2 regions of the Pedobacter roseus genome follow, and region 2 is predicted to be linked to the other one. Evidence: riboswitches for the same ligand, from Rfam matches in the RefSeq annotation. Region 2 holds a riboswitch; the other holds the start of a gene.
The links. Region 2 has a riboswitch for S-adenosylmethionine ahead of metH (methionine synthase). Riboswitches for the same ligand answer to the same signal wherever they lie in the genome.
Positions count from the first base shown of each region.

Region 1: another riboswitch for S-adenosylmethionine. It lies ahead of H9L23_RS11970 (SusC/RagA family TonB-linked outer membrane protein); the one in region 2 lies ahead of metH (methionine synthase).

Region 1 covers NZ_CP060723.1:2,878,805-2,886,322, forward strand. The annotation lists gene H9L23_RS11965 (SusD/RagB family nutrient-binding outer membrane lipoprotein) at 1-842, opposite strand, end outside; gene H9L23_RS11970 (SusC/RagA family TonB-linked outer membrane protein) at 854-4,018, opposite strand; SAM riboswitch class I at 4,342-4,448, opposite strand; gene H9L23_RS11975 (peroxiredoxin family protein) at 4,586-5,860, shown strand; gene H9L23_RS11980 (anthrone oxygenase family protein) at 6,401-6,892, opposite strand.
Region 2 covers NZ_CP060723.1:5,905,618-5,913,135, forward strand. The annotation lists gene murQ (N-acetylmuramic acid 6-phosphate etherase) at 4-807, shown strand; gene H9L23_RS24490 (hypothetical protein) at 985-1,551, shown strand; gene H9L23_RS24495 (Bax inhibitor-1/YccA family protein) at 1,590-2,345, shown strand; SAM riboswitch class I at 2,459-2,564, shown strand; partial or broken gene metH (methionine synthase) at 2,705-6,402, shown strand; gene metF (methylenetetrahydrofolate reductase [NAD(P)H]) at 6,562-7,515, shown strand.

The DNA of each region.
Region 1 (7,518 bases), 3.0 Mb from region 2:
GGATCGTTTAGCGAAAACAGTTTATCTACAATGGTTTTGCTGATCCGATAATCATTTCTGGTTTCGAATGAAGCCGCTACCGGATTTTGCTGTGGCGAAACATCATATTTGAGTATTGCACTTTCTGAATTACTGCTGATATAAGCACCTCCTTCTGCCTGTACCTCATCAATCACCTGTTTGGCTTTGGCCGGATCTTTATCTGCAATGCGTAAAGCAATACGAAGGCGTAAAGCATTGGCAAACTTTTTCCATGAGGCAATATTGTTGCCGTAAATCACATCACCGGCAATAACCTTTCCTGCAGGATCCAGGGCTGCCTGTGCAGATTTTAAATCGTTCAGAATACCATAATAAACATCCTTTTGTTTATCGTAAACCGGTGTAACAAACTGTTTTATTTTCCCCGCCTGCGAATAAGGAATGTCCCCATAAGCATCGGTAAGCAACAAAAATGTCCATGATCTTAGTACCAGCGCTACGCCTTTATAGTTCGAATTGCCCTGTGCATCGCCCAGTTCGATAATTTTATTAAAACCGGCAATGCTCTGGGCATACCCTGTTGACCATAATGCGGTAAAACTACTGTTCGAATAAATAAAACGGTCTTCTTCTGTGTATTGCACTTTGGCCCATTGCTGTGCAAAAAGCAGGCTCGAGTTCATGTTATTGGTTACACCCCAGTAGGTATCGGCAGTAATTTTTGTGGTTCCGGTAAGCAAATAATCGGGTTGTGGAATTTCCGGCGCATTTGGATTGATGTTCACCTCATCCAGTTCTTTTTTGCATGATGAAAATGCAATTGCCAAAATGGCCAGTATATATAGTTTCTTATTTTTCATAATGGAAATATTTAAAATTTAACATTCAGATTGATACCATAACTGCGTGTGCTTGGGTTAGATAAACTTTCTAAACCTTGACCGTTACCGGTGTTAAAGGCTACTTCCGGATCGATATCAACAGTATTCCGGTGAATAATCCACAGATTACGGCCAACAAGCGATACCGAAACGCCTTGTAAACTTAACGGACGGAGCCATTTTGCAGGTAAATTATAGCTTAATTTCACCTCACGGAGTTTAACATAAGACGCATCGAAAATATTTGCTTCGTCTATATTTCTGAAGGTTTTGTAATACTGTTGGGCAGGCAATATCTTCTCATTACGTTTGCCATCAGCGGTTACGCCATCAAAAATAATCCCGTCATCATACACCGTAACGCCTGCAGGTGCAGATCCATTTACCCGCACAGTACCGTTTGCTTTATCGTTACCAGGATAATAATAGGAAATTCCACCGTATTCAGCTGCCCTTCCCGGAAGTGTAGAAGCTAAAACGCCAGTATAAGTTCCTGTAGCATAAGTTCCGTTATAAATAGAGCCTCCAATGCTGGCATCAACCAATACGCCTAAGCTGATACCTTTATAGGTGAAGGTGTTGTAAACCCCACCGATCCAATCTGGCGTATATTTCCCCAATACCTGTTTAGTTGGGTTTGTAGCAGGTGCACCTGTGGCATTAACGATGATGTTTCCGTTACCATCCCTTAAAAATGCTGTCCCGAACAATGATCCATAAGGCTGACCAACCGTTGCAATTACCTGCGCCGAATTTGATGCCACCACATAATTGGTTAATAATTTTTCGGCATCCAACTCAATTACCCTACTCCTGTTTGCTGCGAAATTAAAATCTACATCCCAGGTAAAAGCTTTTTTGATTGGCGTAATGCCCAATTGTGCTTCAATCCCTTTGTTATTGATTTTGCCGGCATTAAGCAATTTCGAGCTGAAACCTGTACTCTGACTTACATCAGCAGCTAAAATCTGGTTGTAACTATTCGTATTATATGCACTTAAATCGAAACGTAATCTTTTATTAAAGAAAACCGCTTCAAGCCCAAGTTCTGTAGAGGTGGTCGTTTCAGGCTTTAAGTTAGGATTCAGGTCGATAGAACCTGTTGTAAGCTGAGGATTACCATAAAACGGCGCACTAAATACATAAGTGTTGATTAAACGGTAAGGATCTGCATCTTTACCCACTTTAGACCAACCGCCACGTATTTTTAAATAGTTAAGGGCTTCGCTTTTAATATCGAATGCTTCCGTTGCTACAAAACTTCCGTTAAATGATGGGTAAAAATAAGACCTGTTCTGCGCAGGCAAGGTAGATGACCAATCGTTACGTGCCGTGATATTGGCGAAAAGATAATTTCTGAAACCGATCTGACCTGATGCATAAACACTATATGATTTTAAACGCGATAAATTATTGGATGAAACCAAGGGATCTCGTGAGTTTTTAAGGTTGTAAAGTCCTGCGATAGCCAGTTTAGGCGCACTTTGGTCGTTTTGCTCAATGTATTGCCTGCGGATATTACCACCACCCAATAATTCTAAGCTAAAATCATCGTTTAACTGTTTGTTAAAATTTAACGTTGCATCGGTATTATTTTCGCTTACCGTAAAGGCACTTTCGGTATAAGATCCAAAAGGTGTTCCATTGGTGCCATAAGCGATTCTAACTTTACGCCTGTCGTTGTAATAATCTGTACCTGATCTGAAATTAAAATCAAGACCATCGATAATTTTATAATTAAGGGCTAAACTTCCAATAATCCTGCTACGGTTTTGCGATACTGTATTTTCATAAGCAACCCAATATGGGTTACTATAGTAGCTGTTGTTCCAGTTAAACGTTTTTCCATTTTCATCCAAATAGTTTTTTAACTGGTTAATATCAACCTGACGACCAAACCAGGTAAACTGTAACATGGTACTGGTTGAGCGTGAACCACCTGTGCCTGGTAAATTATCAGAGTTAAGCTTACTATAATTCGCGTTAGCAGTTAAACTTAATTTCGGTGTAATTTTTAATGTAGTATTTAATACAAATGAGTTTTTCCCCTGACCTGAGTTCGGTACAATTCCCACCTGTTTAAGGTTATTGTAAGAAATGCGATAATCATATTTTTCACCTGCATCGGCAATAGATACCCCATTGTTTAATGAATAACCTGTCTGGAAGAAATCGCGTACGTTATCCGGATGTGCGATAAACGGAACAGGTACCCCTTTGGAATAAAACTGCGGGATTAACCTGCCATCAAGTTTCGGTCCCCAGCTCTCATCTACCCCATCATTTAGTCCTTTGCCAGCACCATCTACATAGCTAAATTTGCCTTCCGATCCCTGACCGAAAGCATTTTGATATACCGGTAGCGTAAGCAATGTTTCTAAAACCGCGTTTGAATTGATGGCAATACCCAATCCTTTTTTCGATTTACCGGTTTTGGTTTTAATAAGGATAACCCCTGCTGCAGCCCTTGAGCCATACAATGCAGCCGCATTTGGACCTTTTAAAACACTCATCGATTCAATATCCTCCGGATTGATATCTGAAATGGTATTGGCGTAATCCCTGGCACCAGCCGAATTCAACTGTGAGTTATCCACTGGAATCCCATCAACCACAAATAAAGGCTGGTTATTTCCTGCGATGGAAGTTTCTCCCCTGATCACCACACGTGATGAACCCATGCTTCCCTGGCTATTGGTAACCCTAACACCGGCAATTTTTCCGGCAAGGGCATTTACCAGGTTGGATTCTTTAGCTTCGGCTATACGGTCTCCTTTCAATTCCTGAACGGCATAACCCAATGATTTTTTCTCCCTTGAAATTCCAAGGGCCGTTACCACCACTTCGTCAAGCGCATTATCGCTGGATTGAAGAACAACCGAAATCGGTCCGTTTTTACTGATCTGTACTTCCTGGGTTTTAAAACCGATGTAAGAAAATACCAATGTGCCCTTTTCTGGTGCATTGATTGAAAAAGCACCTCTACCATCAGTAATAGTGGTTTGCTTGGTTTCTTTTATAAAAATGGAAACACCTGGAAGTGTTTCACCATCTGCCGACTTCACCGTTCCGGTGATGATGGCATTTTGAGCGAACAATTGCTGCGTAATAAAAAGCAGCAAAACAAACGCTATTGATTTAAAATTTGTGAACATGTGTGTGTAATTAATGATTAGATTAAGGATAAAAATTTGGCAAAACGATTCCACCACAGCTAAATACCGCGTTTCATTAAAGAATAAGAAGGAATGGTTAGATCAAAAAAGCCTGTTAAAATAGCGCTACTTTAACAGGGCGTGCGCATTCGGAAATATGCATTAGGGTTTGCATCAATGGATTTTAACTCGTCTGTTTTTTTCATTTCAATGATTTTCTATAAAACATTTTTACTGATCAGGAACGCATTGGAGGCAAAAAAAAAGCACCCCTTTAAATCAGAAGTGCTCCATATATTTTGATAAGGATAACGCAAACAACTGACTTAACTACCCCGGATTCATCTGGGATGGAATTAGCACCATTTCTATTTAATAGATGGTTGCTAAGGCTTCACAGGGCCATTCCCTCCGCCTTTCTTGATAAGTATTTTAAAATAACTGGGGCAAAGGTATAATTAATTCCATTTATCCTATAGTTTTTATAGAATTTTATTCAAATATTTTTTCTTTGGCTATTTCGTCCGTATATTTGTCGACTAATTTAGTCGATTAACACACGTCCCGATGAACATAAAATCCCTATTAACCGCCGCACTGGCCATATCAACCTCCTTAACCTTTGCACAACAACAGGCTGTATTGGCCAACAACGGGCAGGGAAAGGCTAAAGAAAAAACGACTAAGGCCTTCGTCGCACTGGGCATTTGGCGTGGAGTTGCCAAAGTAAAAGAAGGACTCAATATTCCTTTTAACTTCGAAATCAAAGAAAAAAACGGACAACAAAAACTCTATTTCCGCAATGCGGAAGAAAGATTTGAGGGTGGTTTGGTAAAACAGACGGCTGATTCTTTATTTGTAAAACTTGATCAGTTTGATAATGAACTTGCCTTTGCCCTTGTAGATGCCGATCATTTAAACGGCACATTAAGAAAACAGGATAAAGCAGGCAAACCTTTAACCATTGTAGCTGAACGTAAAAATTACCGTTTCGAAACACTTAATAAGCCTGCTACGGCAGATTATTCTGGCAGTTATGATGTCGTTTTTAAATCGCCTAATGGTAAAGATGAAAAAACAGTGGGTTTATTTAAACAGACCGGAAATAAACTTACCGGCACTTTTTTGCGTGTAACCGGCGATTCTCGTTATCTTGAAGGCGTGGTAGAAGGCAACGAATTCCAGCTTTCGAGTTTCATCGGCTCCTCTCCTGCTTATTACAAAGGTACCTTTCAGCCAGACGGTACTTTAAGTGGTGAAATTTTGGGTGCAAGGGGAAGTCAGGCTTTTACCGGAACCAAAAACAAAGATGCAGCCCTTCCCGACCCTTATAAGCTTACCTATCTTAAATCAGGATACAAAACCCTCGATTTCAGTTTTCCTGATGTAAATGGTAAAAAGATTTCGTTGAAAGATGAGAAATACAAAAACAAGGTAGTGATTTTAACCATTACCGGAAGCTGGTGCCCTAACTGCGTAGATGAAGCTACTTTTATTGCTCCATGGTATAAAGCCAATAAAAAACGTGGTGTAGAAATTATTGCTTTACATTACGAACGCTCAACTGAGCCCGAATATGCAAAAAAAGTAATGACCCGTTTCCGCGAGCGTTTTGGTATTGAATACGATCAGGTGCTTGCCGGCACAGCCGATAAACAGGTTGTTTCTGAATCGTTACCTGCACTTGATTCGTTTTTATCTTTCCCAACCACCATAATCATCGATAAACAGGGCAATGTAGCACAGATCCACACGGGTTTTAATGGTCCTGCAACAGGAAAGTTTTACGATGAATTTGTAAAGGAATTTAATACCGAGATTGATACGTTGTTGAAGAAATAGTAATTGGAAGGCGTTGAAGATACCTTGAAAGCCTATTTCATTAAGATTCCCGCCTTCGCCTATCGTGTGGACACAATTATTTATAATATTCTTCTACCGCTCTATGCCACGGCGGCATGGTACTTTGGGGCGCCAAAGTACCCAAAGCGCTTTGTCAATCCGGCAATGTGGCTTCTCACCATCTCACGCTCATCAAAAAAACAGCGGCACTTTGTTTAATCAGCAGTATAATAGGTTTTCATTTGTCTGATTGAGCCCTTCGGGGTTTGCTCGTTTATGCTCAATGAAAGTTTGAGTGATATTTTCACAAAACCACTGCGTTTCAGGTTTGGTAGTGCCAGTTTCCTATTGTGCAACTGTTTTTTTGATCCTTCCGCCACTTGGGATTGACGGAGTTCTTCGGTTAGGGCTGTGTTATTTCAAAGCAAGTTAGCATAACGCCACAAAAAATTTAAAAAAGATGTGTACACTCGATAGGCCTGGGCGGGAATGACGACTACCCTGGATGGATTTACGCTATTAAACAAAATCATCAATAAATTAAACATTCCTGCTCAATATAGCCGCATAAGCTACCAGCACAATACAGATAAATGAGGCGATGGTCCTGATACGGTGAAACAGGTTCCAGTTGGGTTCGAATTTATTGCGCAGTGTGGTTAATCCCTGGGCATCCAACTTGCTTAAGTCTGTGCCATCCAGCAAATTATTAAGTGGAACATTTCCAACCACGGTTACCAAAAAAACACCTCCAAAATATAGCAATGCAGCTGCGAGAAGTAAATAAAACACATTCCCTTGATCTTTAAAAAACCAAGCGCTTACCGGCAATAAGATCAGCGTTCCCATAAAAGAAACAAAAAATAACGGGTTTAAAATAGCCCTGTTGATAGATTGCATAGCCTGAAGAAAAGAAAGATCACAAAGGCGTGTAAGTCCGGGCAAAACGGAACAGGAATAAGCATAAAACAGTCCGCCAATAAGTGCTGTCGACACTGTACTGAGCAAAAGAACAATATTTTTAAATGTCATAATTTGCTATTTAGATGATCCGTAGTGATAACGAATTTATGAAAATCATCAGGTATCATCAAGCTTAATACACGGAGTTGATGCAAAAAAATCCGGAAAATATCCTATCTAAAATGAGAGCGTCATTTTAGATAGGAAAGAGATTTAATTTAAATATAGATTTGATAGGTAGATGTAGATATGAGCGTGTTTATTAATTTTCTCAATAAAGGCCATTAAGAACATTAATAGTCCTTTATTTAACCTCAAACGAATATCGCACTTAGATATCTATTTAAGAACAAGGTTACACAGATCGGCGCATTTTCGTTATAAATGGTTAAAATTCCGGGTTAATTACCTTTCAGCCCAATTCAATAATTGTTAATGGAGAATTAAAACACCTCTATTAAGTACCTGAACGCAGTTTTTTAGCTGATAATGGCTTTTTATAATCATCTTTTAACTATTGATTATTAGCACAAACTATTTTTGCTTAATATTATTTAATCATTCCTGTATGTTTCATAATACACATTTTTACATTAATTTAGCCAAGAAAATGAAAACCCGATACAAATGCGTATAAACTGTTCTGTTTTCGTTACGAAAAGGTGTAATTTCGTTATGTATGCAAAAGAAAGATT
Region 2 (7,518 bases):
TTTATGAACAGAGTTACCGAGCAAGAATCTAACTATCAGCACATCGATCAGATGTCGGTATTGGAAGTTCTGCAGGGCATTAATAACGAAGATAAAACAGTTGCTTACGCAGTTGAGAAATCTTTGCCTCAGATCGAAAAATTAACATCGGCAGTTGCCGAAAGGATGAAAAAAGGCGGCCGTCTTTTTTATATTGGCGCAGGTACCAGCGGCCGTTTGGGGGTGGTAGATGCATCAGAATGTCCACCTACTTATGGCGTTCCGTTTGATTGGGTAGTGGGGATTATTGCAGGTGGTGATACTGCCATTAGAAAAGCAGTAGAATTTGCCGAAGATGATTCTGAACAGGCCTGGAAAGATCTTCAGGAGTTCAATATCAACGAAAAAGATTGTTTGGTTGGTTTAGCCGCTTCGGGCACTACACCTTACGTTATCGGTGGGCTGAACACGGCACGTAAACATGGTATTTTAACAGGTTGTATTGTTTGTAACACTGGCGGACCGATAGCGGCAGAATCGGATTTTCCGGTTGAAGTGGTGGTTGGCCCTGAGTTTGTTACCGGATCTACCCGCATGAAATCGGGCACGGCACAAAAAATGGTTTTAAACATGCTCAGTACCACAGTAATGGTGCAACTGGGCCGCGTAGTTGGCAATAAAATGGTCGACATGCAGTTAACTAACCATAAATTAGTCGATCGGGGTACACAAATGGTTGCCGACGAACTGAATATCGGTTATGATGAAGCCGCCGAATTGTTGACCCGTTACGGAAGCGTACGCAAAGCGGTAGAAGCAGGACACTAAGGAATGATAGAATGATAGAATGAGAAAATGAGAGAAGGATGGAATTAGAGAATGTTGAATGGGGGAATTAGAGAAGGATGAAAGTTTGAATGCAGAATTAAACTTAACATTCAATCATTCAAAATTCACTCATTCAATATTTATCTACTCTCTCATTCAATAATTATAATTAAAAGCATGCACGAGATAGAGCCTTATTACCAGTGGAGAGATGATTATATTTCTGCAGAAGACGAACGTTCTCCGTTTTACAATACCGAATATTCGGAACTTTATTTCGATAAGCAGATTTATAACTTTTTACTGCACCCGCAGTGGGATGAGTTTGGTTCGAATACACTTTACATGAAGGTGTTATATGCAGATTACGACCGCAGTTATGCCATTATCGAATTTATAGGCGAATGGAACGATGCCATTAACAATGATATTATGCTAATGAAGCGTGATATTTTAGAACTGATGATGGATGAAGGCATCAATAAATTTATCCTGATCGGAGAAAATGTACTGAATTTTCATGCTTCCGATGATAGTTATTACGAAGAATGGTTTCAGGAAGTAGAAGATGGCTGGATTGTTGGGGTAAATTTTCAACAGCATGTAATTACCGAATTTAGGGACAATAACATCGATTATTACATTAACTTTGGGGGCGCTTTTGATAATCTGCCTTGGCGCACGTTAAAACCACTACAGTTCTTTAAAAAAGTTGAAGAACTGCTGACAAAAAGATTGAACTAAATATTTATTTTTATATAGTTAAATACACAAAATTTAAAATGGAACAACAAAATTTTGAATATCAAAAAAACAGCGTTTTTGTACAAGAAAACTCTGTTTCTAAAAAATTCTTTGCAAACGTTTTCTTATGGATGTTTGTTGCGTTGAGTTTATCTACAGTAGCTGCGTATCTTTTTGGTACCAATGAACAATTGATGCAGTATCTTTTAAATATTAACCCTGCAACCGGAAAAGTAAGTATGTCAATCTTTGGCTATATCGCTATGTTTGCACCACTTGGCCTTGTATTATTGATGGGCTTTGGTTTAAGCAGATTATCATTGCCAGCATTAATTGGCGTATTTGTGCTTTATTCCGTGCTAACAGGAGTAAGTTTAAGTTTTATCTTGTTAACCTATACTTCAGGTTCAATAGTAAGCTGTTTTGCAGGTGCTGCAGGTATATTTGGTATCATGGCCGTTATGGGTTATACTACTAATATCGATCTAAGTAAGTTTGGGCCCATTTTAATGGTGGGTGTAATTGGTTTAGTGATTGCGAGTGTAATTAATATGTTTATCCAGAGCGAACAGTTCAGCTTATTTATGGCTTTCATTGGCATTGCCATATTCACAGCGTTAACTGCTTACGATGTACAAAAAATAAAAAGAATCGGCGAAGGGATTGAGGCTAGTGGCGAACAGGTTCTTCAGATCGAATCCAAAAAAATGGCTATTGTTGCCGCTTTATCTTTATACCTTGATTTCTTAAATATCTTCCTATTCTTACTACGTATTTTCGGAAGTAGAAAATAATCATCAACAGAACAATATTCTTAAGGCTGTGCAGAATTGCATGGCCTTTGTAATTTTATTTGGTAGCGAAGCGATAAATTTTGGAATTGATGTAGCTTTGTTGCATTTTTGTATGCTTATTAAGAAAGACGGAGGGATTAGACCCAACGAAGTCTTAGCAACCTGTAACCATACAAGGTGCTAAATTCTATCCCGAATAAATTCGGGACCAGATAAGTTTAGGATTACGATTCACGTACCAACTTTTTAGATAAGCCTTTTTTTGAGATTTGAGATGATAGATTTGAGATTTGAGGCACATAGGTTGTGCTTAATAATTCTCATATCACATATCTCAATTCTCATATCTAACGACAAGAATGAGTATAAGAGAAGAATTAGAGAAACGTATTTTGGTGATTGATGGTGCAATGGGTACCATGATTCAGCGATATACTTTAACCGAAGAAGATTTTAGGGGAGAGCGATTTAAGGACCATCCCTGTGATGTAAAAGGCAATAATGATTTGCTCAACATTACACGTCCGGATATTATAAAAACGATACACCTGGAGTATATGGCGGCTGGTGCCGATATTATTGAAACCAATACTTTCAGTACACAGCGTATTTCCATGGCCGATTACCAGATGGAAGACCTTTCTTACGAAATGAGTTTCGAAGGGGCACGCGTAGCAAAAGAGGCTGCAACTGAGTTTATGGCTGCAAATCCAGACCGCAAGTGTTTTGTTGCAGGCGCCATTGGTCCAACCAACCGTACCCTTTCTATGTCGCCAAATGTAAACGATCCCGGTTTTAGGGCCGTTTATTTTGATGAGTTAGAAGAAGCTTATTACGAGCAGGTTCGCGGCCTGGTAGATGGTGGTTCGGATGTTTTATTGATCGAAACCATTTTCGATACTTTAAATGCTAAAGTGGCCATTGTGGCCATTAAAAAATATGAAGAGGTAATAGGCCGTAAACTGGAAATCATGATTTCAGGAACCATTACCGATGCCTCTGGCAGAACGCTTTCCGGTCAAACGGCAGAAGCTTTTTTGAATTCTGTAATGCATGCTAAACCATTAAGTATAGGTTTTAACTGTGCATTGGGGGCAAAAGAAATGCGTCCGCACATCGAGGAGTTAGCGGCAAAAGCAGGTTGTTACGTTTCAGCCTATCCTAATGCAGGTTTACCGAATGAGTTTGGTGCTTACGATGAGCAGCCGCACGAAACTGCACATCTGGTAGATGATTTTATTGCCTCTGGTTTTGTAAATATTGTAGGTGGTTGTTGCGGTACTACACCGGAACATATTGGCTGCATTGCCAAAAATGCCAGAAAAGCTGAGCCGCGCAAAATTCCGGTGCTCGAACCTTACATGCGTTTAAGCGGCTTGGAGCCGGTAACCATCACCCCGGATAGCATTTTTGTAAACATTGGCGAAAGAACCAATATTACTGGTTCTCCAAAATTCTCCAAACTGATTTTAGGAGGCGATTATGAAGCCGCATTGGCCGTTGCTCTGCAACAGGTTGAGGGCGGTGCGCAGGTAATCGATGTAAACATGGATGAGGGGATGCTGGATTCGGAAGCGGCAATGACCAAATTCTTAAACCTGATTGCTTCAGAACCCGATATTGCCAAATTGCCTATCATGGTCGATTCATCTAAATGGTCGGTTATCGAAAATGGCTTAAAATGTTTACAGGGGAAAGGAATTGTAAACTCCATTTCCTTAAAAGAGGGCGAGGATAAATTCCGAGAAAGTGCCCGTAAAATTATGCAATACGGTGCTGCGGTTGTGGTAATGGCTTTTGATGAACAAGGTCAGGCCGATAATTACGAACGTAGGAAAGAAATCTGTAAAAGAAGTTACGATATACTGGTACATGAAATCGGTTTCCCCCAGAGGATATTATTTTCGACCCTAATATCTTAACCGTTGCAACCGGATTAGAGGAGCATAATAATTATGCCGTCGATTTCATCAATGCCACCCGTTGGATCAAAGAAAACCTGCCTCATGCTAAAGTGAGTGGTGGGGTTTCGAATATTTCGTTCTCTTTCAGGGGCAATAATACTGTCCGCGAAGCGATGCACTCTGCATTTCTTTATCATGCCATCCAGGCCGGTTTAGATATGGGTATCGTTAACGCGGGGATGTTGGAGGTTTATCAGGAAATTCCACCTGAGCTACTGGAAAGGGTAGAAGATGTACTCTTAAATCGTAGAGATGATGCAACAGAACGTTTGGTAGAATATGCCGATACCGTAAAGTCTAAAGGCAAAGAGGTTGTTAAAGACGAAGAGTGGAGAAAAGGTACTGTTGAAGAAAGGTTGTCGCATTCACTGGTAAAAGGAATTGTGGAGTACCTGGATGATGATGTGGAAGAAGCAAGACAAAAATACGCCCGCCCGATTCAGGTAATTGAAGGACCATTAATGGACGGAATGAACATTGTCGGTGATCTTTTTGGTGCGGGAAAAATGTTTTTGCCTCAGGTGGTTAAATCGGCAAGGGTAATGAAAAAAGCTGTAGCTTATTTGTTGCCATTTATAGAGCAGGAAAAACTGGATAATCCCGATCAGGATCAGAATTCATCAGCAGGAAGGGTATTAATGGCTACGGTTAAAGGCGATGTGCATGATATTGGAAAAAATATTGTGGGTGTGGTTTTGGCCTGTAATAACTTCGAAATTGTTGATATGGGGGTAATGGTTCCTGCACAGGAAATCATTAAAAAAGCCAAAGAAATTAATGCCGATATTATTGGTTTAAGTGGATTGATTACACCATCGCTGGATGAAATGGTTCACTTTGCCAAAGAAATGGAACGCGAAGGTTTTACCATTCCATTGATCATTGGTGGTGCAACTACTTCCAGAATCCACGCTGCAGTAAAAGTAGCACCAAATTACTCTGGACCTGCTATCCACGTGTTAGATGCTTCAAGAAGTGTTACGGTTTGCAGCACCTTAATGAATCCTGATACGAGAGACGATTATATTGCAGGTATCAGGGCCGAATACGATAAAGCACGCGAAGCACATTTAAACAAACGCTCTGATAAACGTTTTAAAACACTTGAAGAAGCACGTGAAAATAAATTTAAGATCGATTTTCAGCCTAATCTGCCCGTTCCGGAATTTACGGGTACAAGGGTTTTCGATAATTATCCTTTAGAGGAACTGGTTCCTTATATCGATTGGACACCCTTTTTCCATACTTGGGAACTTCGTGGCAGTTATCCTAAAATTTTCGATGATAAAAATGTAGGCGACGAGGCAAAGAAACTTTTTGATGATGCACAGACTTTGTTAAAACGGATCCTCGATGAGAAATTATTAACCGCAAGAGCGGTAATTGGTTTCTGGCCGGCAAATGCAGTAGGAGACGATATCGAGTTGAGAGTTGAGAGTGCTGAGTTGGGAGACTCCAAACTCCAAACTTCAAACTCCAAACTAATCAAAATTCACACCCTCCGCCAGCAGGCAGAAAAAGTAGATGGGCAGCCTTATTATGCTTTATCTGATTTTATTGCACCAAAAGAAAGTGGTATTCAGGATTATTTTGGTGGTTTTGCGGTAACTGCTGGTATCGGGATAGATGAACTGGTAAATGAGTTCGAATCCAATTACGATGATTACAATAGTATCATGGCAAAAGCATTGGCCGATCGGTTGGCTGAAGCTTTTGCAGAGCGCCTGCACGAGCGCGTACGTAAAGAATATTGGGGTTATGCACAGGATGAAAACCTGAGCAACCAGGAATTGATTAAGGAAGAATATGCGGGTATCCGTCCGGCACCTGGTTATCCTGCTTGTCCGGAACACACTGAAAAAGGTACCTTGTTCCAATTGCTTGATGCGGAGAATAAAATTGGACTTCACTTAACCGAAAGTTATGCCATGTATCCAACAGCAGCGGTAAGTGGGTTTTATTTTGCACACCCCGATTCGAGGTATTTCGGATTAGGAAAAATAACCAAAGACCAGATTGAAGATTACGCCATCAGAAAGAATATGCCGGTTGAAGAAGTGGAAAGATGGTTAAGTCCGAATTTAGCTTATTAACCCATCGCTTTGTTATCCTGATCCGATAGCTATCGGATGCAGCGAAGGGATCTCTAAGTGAAAAACACATAATTTTGATGTTAGCAGTCATCAAATATAGGAACTGCCATTATGTTTGAGATGCTTCATTAGCATTCAGCATGACAACCAAACCAGGTTATGAAGATTACAGACCATATAAAAAACGCAAAGGGTAAAACCTTATTTTCTTTTGAACTATTGCCGCCTATCAAAGGGCAAAGTATACAGTGGATTTATGATGCGATAGAGCCGTTATTGGAATTTAATCCACCTTTTATCGATGTAACTTCGCTCCGCGAAGATTACATTTACAAAGAGCAGGCAAATGGTTTGCTCCAAAAGGTATCTTATCGCAAGCGTCCCGGTACCATTGCTATATGTGCAGCCATTATCCATAAATATAAAGTTGATGCTGTTCCGCATCTCATTTGCGGTGGTTTTACCAAAGAGGAAACCGAAAATGCATTGATCGATCTGCAGTTTTTAGGTATCGATAACGTTTTAGCCCTGCGAGGTGACGCCCGAAAAGCAGATGGGAACTTTGTTCCAACTCCAGGCGGACATTGTTATGCAACTGACCTGATCGAGCACATCAAAAACCATAATGAAGGTAAATTTCTGCATGAAGATGTAGAAACTTTTAAAAGTGATTTTTGTATCGGTGTTGCTGGTTATCCGGAGAAACATTTTGAAGCCCCTAACATGAGTACCGATTTCAAATACCTGAAAAAGAAGGTCGAGGCAGGTGCGGAGTTCATCGTAACGCAGATGTTTTTCGATAACCAGAAGTATTTCGATTTCGTGAAAAAATGCAGGGAAAATGATATTAACATTCCAATTATTCCGGGATTAAAGCCAATCAGTACCTTATCGCAGTTAAATGTGCTGCCTAAAATTTTTCACATCGATTTGCCTGATGAATTGACCGATGCGCTATCTCACGCTAAAAACAATAATGAGGCTAAAGAAATCGGTACAGAAGCCATGATCAAACAATGTAAAGAGCTGATCGATTTTGGCGCTCCGGTATTGCACTTTTATACCATGGGTCGCCCCGAGCAGACTAAAAAAATTGCGAAAGCTATTTTTTAATAA